2 regions of the Herminiimonas sp. NPDC097707 genome follow, and region 1 is predicted to be linked to the other one. Evidence: riboswitches for the same ligand, from Rfam matches in the RefSeq annotation. Region 1 holds a riboswitch; the other holds the start of a gene.
The links. A riboswitch is a leader RNA that binds a small molecule or an ion and turns the genes downstream of it on or off. The one in region 1 is predicted to bind thiamine pyrophosphate.
Positions count from the first base shown of each region.

Region 1 (6,076 bases):
ATCATTGCTGTCTCCGATGCTCCGCGTCCCCATTGGGTGGGCGACGGTTTTCCGGTGCGCTCGATGTTTTCGTATCAAAGCCACGGCAAGCAACTCAGCCCCTTTTTGTTGCTCGACTACGCGGGGCCGGCTGAATTTCCAGCCTCCGATCATGCGCCTGGCGTCGGTTCGCATCCGCATCGCGGCTTTGAAACTGTCACCATCGTCTACAAAGGCGAGGTCGCGCATCGCGATTCCACCGGCCAGGGCGGTGTCATAGGCCCGGGCGACGTGCAATGGATGACTGCCGGCGCCGGCATCCTGCACGAAGAATTTCATTCGGATGCGTTCACTCATTCCGGCGGTACGCTGGAGATGGTGCAGCTGTGGGTCAATTTGCCGGCGCGCGACAAGATGACGCCGCCCGGCTATCAGGCCATTGTCAGCAACGATATCCCGGTCGTGCCTTTGCCGGACGATGCCGGAACGCTGCGTGTGATTGCCGGCGACTATGAGGGGCATGCAGGAGCGGCGCATACCTTTACACCGATGCAGGTGTGGGATCTGAACCTGAAGCAGGGTAGCAAGAGTGACTTTACCTTGCCCGATGGCTGGAACTCTGCGCTGATCGTATTGCGCGGTACGGTGCTGATCAATGATGAGCGCGTCGCGCGCGAAGCACAGATGGTGGTGCTCGATAGCAGCGGCAGCAAAGTAAGGATAGAAGCGAATAGCGATGCCGTGGTGTTGCTGTTGAGCGGCGAGGCGATTGAGGAAGAGATCGTCGGTTACGGTCCGTTTGTGATGAACAGCCAGGCTGAAATTGCACAGGCAATCGCTGATTTCAATAGCGGACGCTTTGCACAGATACCCGCGCAGTAAGGCAGCAGGCTGGACGTCATGCCGTGTCTCCATGGCATGACGTCCACTTTCTACCGCAGCGCGGCCGGCGTGTATGGTCGCGTCGCATTGTCCGCATCGCGTCGCCAATGACCTTATAATTTGCCTCTTCCTCCGCACTGCATCGTGCAGATGCAGTGCGGATTTCTTTCAGATTTCAATTCAAGGCTTATGAGTATCTCTTCCATCAACACTGCCGCGACCGACATCAGCGATGCCGAATGGCAGGTTCGTCTCGATCTCGCCGCCTGTTATCACCTGTGTGCGTTGAAAAACTGGGACGACCTGATCTATACGCATATCTCCGCCACTGTGCCGGGCGAAGAAGGCCGCTTTCTGATCAATCCATTCGGCTTGCGATTCGACGAAATTACCGCTTCAAATCTGGTCAAGATCGATTTGCAGGGCAATATCATCGGCGACCAGACGGCGCGTGTAAATGTGACCGGCTTTGCTATTCACGGCGCCGTGCACAGCGCACGCAAGGATGCGATGTGCGTCATGCATCTGCATAATGAAAACGGCGTTGCGGTTGGCATGCAGCAGGGAGGATTGCTGCCCTTGTCGCAGCACGCCATGCGTTTTTACCAGCAGATGGGCTATCACGATTACGAAGGACTGGCGCTGTCGCCAGTCGAGCAGACGCGTCTGCTCGAGCGTCTGGGCGATTACCCTGCGATGCTGTTGCGCAATCACGGTACGCTGATCAGCGGTCGCACGATCGCTGAGGCCTATGTGCTGATGGATACGCTGGACAAGGCGTGTTCTTTCCAGTTGAAGGCGCAGGCTGGCGGCGGGCCGCTGAATATTCCACCGTCTGAAGTATGTGCCAAGACCTATAGGGAATTGCTCGGCGACGGCGCACCGGAAGGCCTGCTCGAATGGCCGGCCTTGCTGCGCAAACTCGATGCGGTATCGCCGGCATATCGCAATTAACGGCGACGACTCATTGATTCAATAACTTGCTCACCAATTTATTCATTAACTACAAGGAAAATTCATGCCAACCATCAACGTTCAATTATTTGAAGGCCGTACCGTCGAACAAAAGCGCGCTTTCGTCAAAGCCGTCACTGAAGCAACCGTAGCAACACTCGGTTCCAGTGCGGAATCGGTCGATATCATCATTGAAGATGTGAAGCGCGAAAACTGGGCAACTGGCGGCAAGCTGTGGTCCGACGTCTGATTGAAATAGTTGTATGTGCCAGCCGCAGTCATCGGCCGGCACGCATGAGCGCGCCGGTACCTTCGGCGCGCCACCAATAAATCATGCATATCACTGATACGCTCGTTATCGACGACAGCGAAATCGATCTTATCGCCATCCGCGCGCAAGGCCCGGGTGGGCAAAATGTGAACAAGGTGGCGACGGCGATTCATTTGCGTTTCGACATTGCAGCCTCATCATTACCGGATCATCTGAAGGAGCGCTTGCTGCTGCTCAACGATCAACGCATCAGCAAGGACGGCGTGATCGTGATCAAGGCGCAGCAGGGTCGCAGTCAGGAACAAAGCCGCGAAGAAGCCTTGCGCCGATTGCAGGAATTGATCGTCGGCGTGACCGTCGTGCCCAAAGCGCGGCGCGCCACCAAACCGACCTACGGTTCGCAACGCAAGCGTCTGGACGGCAAGAATGCGCGCGGACAAACCAAGGCCATGCGTGGCAAGGTTTCCATCTGAGTCGCGTTTGCACGCACAAAAGCAGCATTTCCCTATGTGATGTAAGGTACAGATAAGGCTGTGCTTTCCAGCGATACTTGCATCTTCAATGTGAGGGGTCGACATCGACAAGCGATATGAACAAGGCTTTTGTAAAAGAAACAGGCGACAACGAAGCTTTGTCCTTGTTGCCGGAAATGCCATCGGGTGTACGCAATTACATCACGCTGGCAGGTTACCGGCATTTGCAAAGTGAGTTGCAGCGCTTGATGAATGCGGCGCAGTCTGCTGCCGTGCGCGAAGAAAATTCCGATAACGCTGCCTTCTCGGAGATGTCGCCGGAACGGACTGTGCGTGAAATCGAACAAAATATTCATTATCTGCAAGCACGTCTGGAAATGGCGGAGATTGTCGATCCCGGCGTGCATGCCGGCGAAGAGCAAATCTTTTTCGGCGCCAACGTTACCTATCAACATGCAAGTGGCGAACAGCAAAGCGTGACCATCGTCGGCCTGGATGAGCTTGATCCGGACAATGGCAGGATCAGCTGGCTGTCGCCTGTGGCGCAAAGCCTGCTGGGCGCTTACGCAGGCGATGAGGTGACACTGGAGAGTCCTGCCGGGAAAGAGATTTTAAAAATATTGGCTGTGCACTATCTAGCGCCCAATATTGAAGCGGATATGGCTACAGCAAGTCCTGACGACAAGAAAACGGAGTAATGCTGTTGATATGAGATGCAGCTCGGTCTGCAAATAGATCCGTCACCAAGGAGTGCAACATGACGCACGATCATTCTTCAAAAACCGAAAAAAAACCGCCCGCCGAGGCGCAAAAGCTTACCCGCGAATCGCATGAAGAACACTTGCTGGACAAGGCTCTGGCACAGACCTTTCCCGCCAGCGATCCGGTGGCTGAAATGCCGACTGAAACCGTGTGTTCCGAGGAAGCACAAGCCAAGGAAACTTTGCTGGATATCGGTATTGAAATGACCTTTCCCGCCAGCGATCCGGTTTCCGTGTCATCGGGCATCACGCGTATCGAGCATGCACCCGATTCGGCGAATGCTCATCTCGATCATCAAAACAGCAATGAAATCGAAGACGCCGACAAGGCGGCAAAAAAGCCCCGCAAATAAAGAGCGGCAATCAGTGGAATATCAGGGCAGCAACAGTGTTACGGATGACGCTGCGCTGTTCCATCGTCTTGTTGCAAGCATAGGGCATGGCATTTGTCATTTGACTCCGGCATTCATTGACCCCGGTTAAGATCGGTGAAATATACTGCAACTTTCAGTAAAAATGCCGTTTCGCGCGTTACTTCTTTCATGTTACTATGCGACCGCACGCTAGGGGTCCTGAAGGCAACAGTCTTCGGGTGAGATAAAACCCTCCGTACCTGACCTGGATAATGCCAGCGTAGGGAAGCGCACAAAGTCCACGCAATTTCTTTGTCCATTCCTTCGCGCGCATTCGTTTTTAACGCGATTGATTGAGCAAAACATGTCTGTATTTCACTCCCGTCGTTCCCTTATTGCCTTGTCTGTTGCGCAAGCTTTTGCATTTGCACCCGCAGCAATGGCTGAGACTTCCGAAAATGTGCTGCCCGAAGTGGTAGTGGTGTCCGATTCAGAATCGGATGGGATTGCGCGTAATGCGAGCGTAGGCGGTTTCTCGGATGCGCCTTTGCGCGAAACGCCAGCATCCATCAGCGTCATCACGCATGAGCAGATGCAGGAACGCAGCATCCGTACCGCGACCGATGCGGTGAAGTACGATGCCAGCGTACAGAATTCCTATAACGCAGTTGGCCTCTCCGACTGGTTTGCGATACGCGGCTTTACGCTGGATATGGGGTCGAACTATCGCAAAGATGGCATGGTGATTCTTGCCCACTCGGCGATTCCTATGGAAAACAAGGAGCGCCTCGAAATTCTGAAAGGCCTCGCAGGCCTGCAGGCAGGCACGGCTTCATCCGGCGGCATTCTCAATTATGTAATCAAGAGGCCGACCAATGAACCCTTGCGTTCAGCGACCTTTGAAGTGCGCGAGCGCGGCACGATTTACAGTGCAATTGATCTGGGCGGCCGTTCCGAGGACAAACGTTTCGGTTACCGCATCAATGCAGCGGCCGAAGATATCAAATCCTATGTAAAGGGCTCGAACGGCGACCGACGGTTCGTTTCCGGTGCCTTCGACTGGCGCATCAGCCCGCGTGCCTTGTTGCAGGTGGATATGGATTATCAGCACAAGTCGCAGTTGACGGTGCCCGGTTTTCAGTTACTTGGTCCTGAGCAGCGTATTCCTACCGGCGTGAGCGGCAAGACCATGCTGAATAATCAGCCCTGGAGCCGCCCGGTTACCGACGACACCAACAACTTGGGCGTGAAGTTTGAGTATGAACTCAGCGACAACTGGCACATCACCCTGCAGGCCAACAAATTCGAATTGCGTCGTGATGATGCGGTGGCATTGGCTTCGGGATGTGGAAATGCAAACCAGGCTGTTATTGACCCCTTATATGTTCCGCCTACTGGTTGTGGCAACCCATTTGTCGGATACAACGCAAATGGTGACTTTGCCATGTACGATTTGCGTCGTGACAATGACAAGCGTTCTGTAATGACCACTCATGCCATGCTGCAGGGTACGTTCACAACTGGCTCAATCAAACATGCACTGACTACGGGCGTTTCGACATTGAATCGTCGCGATAATTTTGCTGACTATCTGTTTGATTTTGTCGGTTACGGCAATATCTATGGCTCTGTTCCTTATTCACATCAGCTTGGCCCGACCATGCCAGTGGGCCTGCGCCGCAAGGATGATGAGCGCTCGATTTTCGTACAGGATATTCTGAGCTTGAATGATGAGTTCAAGTTGCATGCAGGTGTGCGTTACACAAAACTGAAGCGCGTACAGTTTGCTGCCGATGGTACGAACATCAGAAATACCGACCAAGGTTTTGTGCTGCCGAATATCGCCTTGGTCTACAGTCCGCAAGCCAATCTCTCTGTGTATGCATCCTATTCGCAAGGGCTGGAGCCGGGTGGTGAAATTCCATCCGGCAATACCAATGCCGAATCAGTGCTCGATCCTAACAAGTCCCGGCAAATGGAAGTCGGTGTCAAGGCTGATATTACGCAGAATGTCAGCGTGTCTGCAGCGCTGTTCCAGATCAAGCGCAACAACGAATACCTGAATCCGGCTTCCGTTTATGTTGTAGCAGGCAAGCAAGTGCATCGCGGTCTGGAATTGGCAGCGCAGGGACGTGCAACACGCGACCTGACGATAGGTGCAAGCTTTACTGCGTTGCAGGCAGACATGGAAGGAACCGGCGATGCGAATGTCGAAGGCAAGCGTGTCGGCAATGTTCCCAGGTTCAAGTCAGCCGTGTACGCCGACTATGCATTGCCGCAAATGCCCGCGGTCAGATTGAACGCGACGTGGATTTATTCCACCAGCAAGGTGTTCGCGCCGAATAGCGAAATTGCTGCACTGAATAAAAGGGTGGACGGTTATCACGTGCTCAATGTCGGTGC
Region 1 is NZ_JBIWCI010000001.1:2,579,718-2,585,793, forward strand. It holds gene ACIQW9_RS12530 (pirin family protein) at 1-861, shown strand, start outside; gene ACIQW9_RS12535 (class II aldolase/adducin family protein) at 1,051-1,815, shown strand; gene ACIQW9_RS12540 (4-oxalocrotonate tautomerase) at 1,880-2,065, shown strand; gene arfB (alternative ribosome rescue aminoacyl-tRNA hydrolase ArfB) at 2,149-2,559, shown strand; gene ACIQW9_RS12550 (GreA/GreB family elongation factor) at 2,676-3,257, shown strand; gene ACIQW9_RS12555 (hypothetical protein) at 3,317-3,673, shown strand; TPP riboswitch at 3,876-3,977, shown strand; gene ACIQW9_RS12560 (TonB-dependent siderophore receptor) at 4,038-6,076, shown strand, end outside.

Region 2 (6,076 bases), 2.2 Mb from region 1:
ACGAGCCCCGGAATAATTACAATCCCGTAGTTTAACCGATGTCCCTCGATTACCCGCCCACATGTTTCCCCGTGGAAATTAAATGTACTCGGGCTGGCAACTGATTCATGCAAGCCGGTTCGGCGTCCCTACATCCGTACCACGCTCCAACCTGTCTTCCAGTTCACCTATATGAGCGGCGACAGTATTACCGGACTCCTCTATCGCCAGTACGATGCCGCCCTGCAGCCGCTCCATCCGGTCCAGCAGTGTACCGCGCAACTCAAGATTTTGCTGTCCGACCGATTGCATTTCCGCTTCCACCAGGTGGCGCAATTCAATGAAGCGCGAAGCCTCGGCCTGGTCCGCCCGTTCACGATGGACTTGCAATTCCTTGGCGTGGCGACGCGCCTCCAGCAAAACAGAAGATTGCAGATAAATGATCACGGCAAGGAAAAAAAGCGTCAATAGCGCGGTGAATCCCAGCATGACCAGCCCCAGTGGCGCCTGCACGGTCGTCACTCCCAACCATAGTGCCGTCGGCGTATTGAACGCTTCCCAGTTCAATGCTGCGAGAGCGCCTATCGCACCCAGAATGATGATGAATAAAAAGGTACGGATTTGCATGATGACCTCACTTTAAAAAGATAATGCTTGAAAATGAAAGATCGCCTTCTTTCAAGCGTAGAGCACAACTGCTGCCTTGCGTGCCACGGACAGTATTCATTGTCTCGCAGCAAGGTTGAATTGTTTGTTCGCCAACGTACAGAGCAGGTATCAAAGGCGCATTACGCTGGCCTTGCAATGTTCGATAAACACGAATGTGGCATGTTCATATCCACACGCTGTTCACCTTAAACAACTGGAAAAATCATGTCCATCGGAACCATTTTGCTGATCGTACTGGTATTGATCCTGCTCGGCGTGTTGCCAACCTGGGGGCACAGCCGAAGTTGGGGATATGCACCCAGCGGCATCACCGGTTTGCTGGTTGTCATCCTTCTCATCATGCTGGTAACAGGGCGTATCTAAATAAACGCCCGGCAACTTGTGTTCAGGCCGCCTGACACAAGTTGCCCCCTCGCGCTCATCCGCAGGCAATTTCAATCGTCGGGAAAATAAACCGCGATACGCCCTATTCACCTTGGTTAAACCTGTATGTCTTGTGGGTCGACTAACCTCGCGCCCCGCCCTTGCCGGGCGTTGACGCAATTCAAATAAATTGTTGTGGGTTTTTGTCACCGCAAACAAGAAAAATTCTTCCCTTTTCATCGCTTAATGTACCATTCACTTTACAATTAGTTACCTTAAAAAAATATTCCAATCGGAGCGACCCTTATGAAATTCATATCTTTTTTGGCTATGGCTGTGCTGACCGCCGGGATCAATTCCGCTTCAGCGCAAGAACTGATTCTTGCCATTAACGAAGGTGTGACATATCAAGACGGTGGACCGGCCAGCGAGCGTTACAAACCGCTGCTGGCTTTGTTATCGAAGGAATTAAAACAGAACATCAAGCTGCAAAGCGTGGATAAATACGCCGTATTTGAAAAAGGCCTGGCCGAAGGAAAATACGATCTGGCATTTATCCACCCTGCGCATGTCGGTCTGGTCGCAGTCAAAAAGAATGGTTATGAAGGCTTGGTCACCGCCAAGGGATTTACCGATTATCGTGCGCGCGTAATGGTGGCCAATACCTCACCATTGAAATCAATGCAGGATTTGCGCGGCAAAAAAATCGGTGTGCCATCGCTGGAATCGATCACCACCGTGATGTTCACCGCCAATCTGCGCGAACTGAATTTCCCGCAACCGGAAAAAGCATTTACCGCAACCCGCTATCAGGATGCCGTGCCGTTCATGATTGAAAACGGCTTTGTCGATGCCGGCGTCACCGGTTCCGGCAAAGTGGCGCAAGCATGGGTCGCCAAAGGCGGCCGCATACTTGCAGAAACCAAACCGATTCCAATCAAGCAATTCCTTGCATCCAAAAAACTCAGCGAGTCCGACAGAGAAAAACTCAAAGCCTTGTTACTGGCCTTGTCGGAAAACGATGCCGGCAGAAATGCACTTTCCAAAATCAGCATGACAGGTTTTGTTCCCTGGAATGGCCAAGTAATGGCGGAAGCAACGGCCCGTCTCGGCCTGTAAAAACAACGAGCGCGCTTATCAAGCGCTGCTCATCCAACGCATTGCTTGCTGCAATGCGTTTTTTTCGTCCCAAGCTTTGATCCAGGCAATACCCCATTCCCCGGGTATTCGTTCATTCAAAAATTTCTCAACATCCTCAATCAAGAAAGCGTATGAAATTCCCTTCACTTCTAGCACTGACTCTACTGGCAACCAGTATCAATTCTGTTTCGGCACAAGATCTTGTTCTCGCGATTAACGAAGGCGTCACTTATCAGGACGGTGGCCCGGCCAGCGAACGTTACAAACCACTGTTGCAATTACTTTCAAAAGAACTCAAGCAAAATGTAAAACTGCAAAGCATAGACAGCGCAGGTTTTGCAAAAGGTCTGGCGGAAAACAAATTTGATATCGCCTTCATACACGCAGCACATATTGGTTTGCGTGCAGTCAAAAAGAATGGCTACGAAGGACTCGCAACCGCCAAAGGATTTACCGGCTATCGCGCGCACGTCCTAGTATCCAATGCATCCCCACTGAAATCGATGCAGGATCTGCGTGGTAAAAAAATCGGTGTGCCGTCGATAGATTCGATTACCACTGTCATGTTCACTGCCAATCTGCGTGAACTGAATTTCCAGCAACCGGAAAAGTCCTATACTGCCACCCGCTATCAGGACGCTGTGCCATTCATGATCGATAACGGTTTTGTTGACGCCGGTGTCACTGGCTCTATTGGCGTCGCCCGCGATTGGGTTGCCAAAGGTGGTCGCATACTCGCAGAAACCAAACCGATTCCGGTTAAGCAGTTCCTCGCATCGAAAAAACTCAGCGATTCCGATAGAGAAAAAATCAAGGCTTTGTTATTGACCTTGTCGGACAACGAAAATGGCAAAAATGCCTTGGCTGCAATCGGCATGACCGGCTTTGTAGCGTGGAACCCCTTGACGATGAATGAAGCCAGCATACGACTTGGTCTGTAAAAGACAGAGAATATTGAAGCTGGCGGCACAGCGGGAGCAACTGAGGTTGCTCCCGCTTTTTATGGTTTCGTAGATTTTTCAATCTCGGAATCTGCACGTGACTTTTCATGCGCGCCCGGATATACTGTGTTTTCATACAGTAATTTGTATTTTCGTCGGGCTGCTCCCCCTCCGGTTTTTACCGTGCAGCCCGACTCTTTCTTCCTGCGCTTCTTTCTGCACTTCCCCCTCTTCCCGTCCCAATGTCTGGCGCTAGATGCGAGCCAAATCCGCGTATGGGCTTGCCTATAACTAATTTTTGGCTCAAAGTAGCGCCCAGTTAACACTCTCGGCTCGGGGTCCTGCGCGGAAAAACATGCGCGGGTGAGAAATACCCGTTGAACCTGATTGAGGTAATCCTCGCGCAGGAAAGCATGCAATCCATCGCCATTCATAGGCATGACATCTGCTGACCTGCCATTCATCTTGAAAGACAATGATGGCTTTGCCAGACACCACACCCGCAGCAATCGCTGCCGCTTCCAATCCTGCATTTGTACCGATTCCGTCGGCAGACAGAGTATTCTCGTTCCGCGATCACATGGCCTTGTGGTTCAGCCTGGGCGTCGGCCTGCTGGTGATGCAGATAGGCGCGTTTCTCGGCACCGCCCTCGGCACGCAAACTGCCCTGTTCGCCATCCTCGTCGGCTCCTCCGTTGGCGCCGCCTTGCTGGCGTGGGTGGCTTATATCGGTTTTGAACGCGGACTATCGAGCCCCGTCCTGATGTGTCAAACGCTGGGCACGTCCTTCGCCAAGCTGCCGGTCATCATGAACGTGATCCAGTTGATAGGCTGGAGCGCATTCGAACTGGTTGTCATGCGCGATGGCACCAGCGCGCTCATCAAAAACATTACCGGCATCGACGCTGCGTGGGTGACATATCTGACGGCATTGTTCTGGGGACTATTGCTGGTCGCTCTGGCAACCGGCTCCATGATAGGGCTGGTGCGAAAATTCGTCGGGCGCTTCGGACTGCCGCTCGTCATCCTGTCGCTCATCTGGCTGACCTGGCAATTCTTCATGAAAGCGCAGGCGCAAGGACTGGATGCAATCTGGAACAGGGCGGGAGACGGTTCGATGAGTACACTGGCCGGCATCGATCTGGTGATGGCCATGCCGGTTTCATGGCTGCCGCTGGTGGCGGATTTCGCACGTTACGGCAAGGCTGGCACCAGCACTTTCCGCGGCACCTGGCTGGGTTTTGCGATTGCCAATATATGGTGTCATGCACTGGGTGTGCTAATCGTCAGCACCACGACTCCCGGCGCCGATCTGATGGCGACCCTGCTTCTAGCGCAAGGCGGCTTGATTGCGCTCGGTTTGATCCTGATCGATGAAATGGACAATGCGTATGGCGACGTCTATTCCGGTTCCGTCGCACTCAACTTCCTGCATGGAAAATTCAGCGTGCGCTTCTGGGGCATTGGACTGGCCTTGCTTGCCACCGCATGCGCACTGATTTTGCCCATGCACGGACTGGAACCGTTTTTACTATTGCTGAGTTCGGTTTTCGTGCCCTTGTTCGGCGTCGTGATTTCGCAATTGGCGATGCAGGGGCGTGCCAGCGACAAGGCGATCAACACGATCCCGGTTGTCATCTGGCTGATCGGCATAGCCGTGTTCCACATCTGCCCTGTTTTCTGGCCACAGGTCGGTTCAGCCTTGCCTAGTCTGGCAGTGACCTTGATGCTGGGAACGATTTATCGCATGGCGCGACGTCCGGCATTGCAGTCGATCTAATGGAGAAAAAAGAATGAAGGATGTCCTCCTTCATTCAGATTATTGCTGTGCGGTTTGTGCCTTGCTCCAGCCACCGCCCAATGCCTTGAAGACATCGGTAGTGCCGGTCAGGCGCAGCAGTTTCAATTGCGTCAATTTATCGTCGGCTGCGAATAGCGTGCGTTGCGCATCGAGCAGACTGTTCAGATCATCCGCGCCTTCGCGATAACGCAACTCGGACAAGCCAAGCGCACGCTGCGCTTCTTTTTTGATTGCTATCTGCGCCTGCTCCTGCTCACGATTGCGCGTTGCATTGCCGAGCGCATCGTCCACTTCCTTCAATGCGGTATACACGGTACGGCGATAACTTTCCGCCAGTTGACGTCGCATGGATTCATTAGTTTCCACGCGCAAGCGCAAACTGTTGCCGTCGAATAGCGTTTGCACTATCGAAGCTGCAATACCGATGCTGTAGGCAGGATTGCCCAGAGACAGCAAGGCAGCGCTGGCGTTACCCGCACTTCCCGTCAATGAAATTGTCGGCAGCAATGCTGCACGCGCAGCCGCAACATTGGCAGAACCTGCCAGTAGTTGCGCCTCCACACTGGCGACATCGGGACGGCGCGTAATCAATGTTGACGGCAAACCCGGGCTGACCTCCGGTATCGCAAGCGTATCCAGACTTTGTGCTGCAACCTGCAAGGCCTGCGGCTGACGCCCCAGCAAAATCGCCAGCGCACTGACCGTTTGCCGCTCCTGTACCTGCAGAGGCAAGATGGTCGCGCGCTGTGCCAGCACCGTGCTGCGCTGACGGCTGACATCCAGTGCCGACGCCGCACCAAAACGATAGCGCGCTTCGACTATGGAAAAAAGTTTTTCTGCAATCGCCAGATTGTCCTGCGCCACCTGCAATTGCATGCGCAAGGCCAGCGTCTGGAAGTAGGCATTGGCGACACCGGTCGTCAAGGTAAGGCGTACCGTTTCCAGATCGTAGCGACTGGCATTCAGCGATGCATTCGCACTGCGCGTGGTGGCTGCCACGCGTCCCCACACATCGACTTCATAATTGACGCTCAGCACAACGCCGGTTGATTCGCTTCTGGCCCAGCCGCTGCCCGTCGGGCCCGGTTTGACCTGGCCGGTATCCGTTCCAGCGCTCACGGTCAGCAAGGGAAACAGCGATGCGCCAGCACTGCGTGCGGTAATTTCAGCCTGTGTCACACGC
Region 2 is NZ_JBIWCI010000001.1:349,396-355,471, reverse strand. It holds gene ACIQW9_RS01665 (LapA family protein) at 106-606, opposite strand; gene ACIQW9_RS01660 (DUF3309 family protein) at 853-1,011, shown strand; gene ACIQW9_RS01655 (phosphate/phosphite/phosphonate ABC transporter substrate-binding protein) at 1,318-2,130, shown strand; gene ACIQW9_RS01650 (phosphate/phosphite/phosphonate ABC transporter substrate-binding protein) at 2,283-3,092, shown strand; TPP riboswitch at 3,417-3,519, shown strand; gene ACIQW9_RS01645 (purine-cytosine permease family protein) at 3,571-4,872, shown strand; gene ACIQW9_RS01640 (efflux transporter outer membrane subunit) at 4,912-6,076, opposite strand, start outside.
Region 2: another riboswitch for thiamine pyrophosphate. It lies ahead of ACIQW9_RS01645 (purine-cytosine permease family protein); the one in region 1 lies ahead of ACIQW9_RS12560 (TonB-dependent siderophore receptor).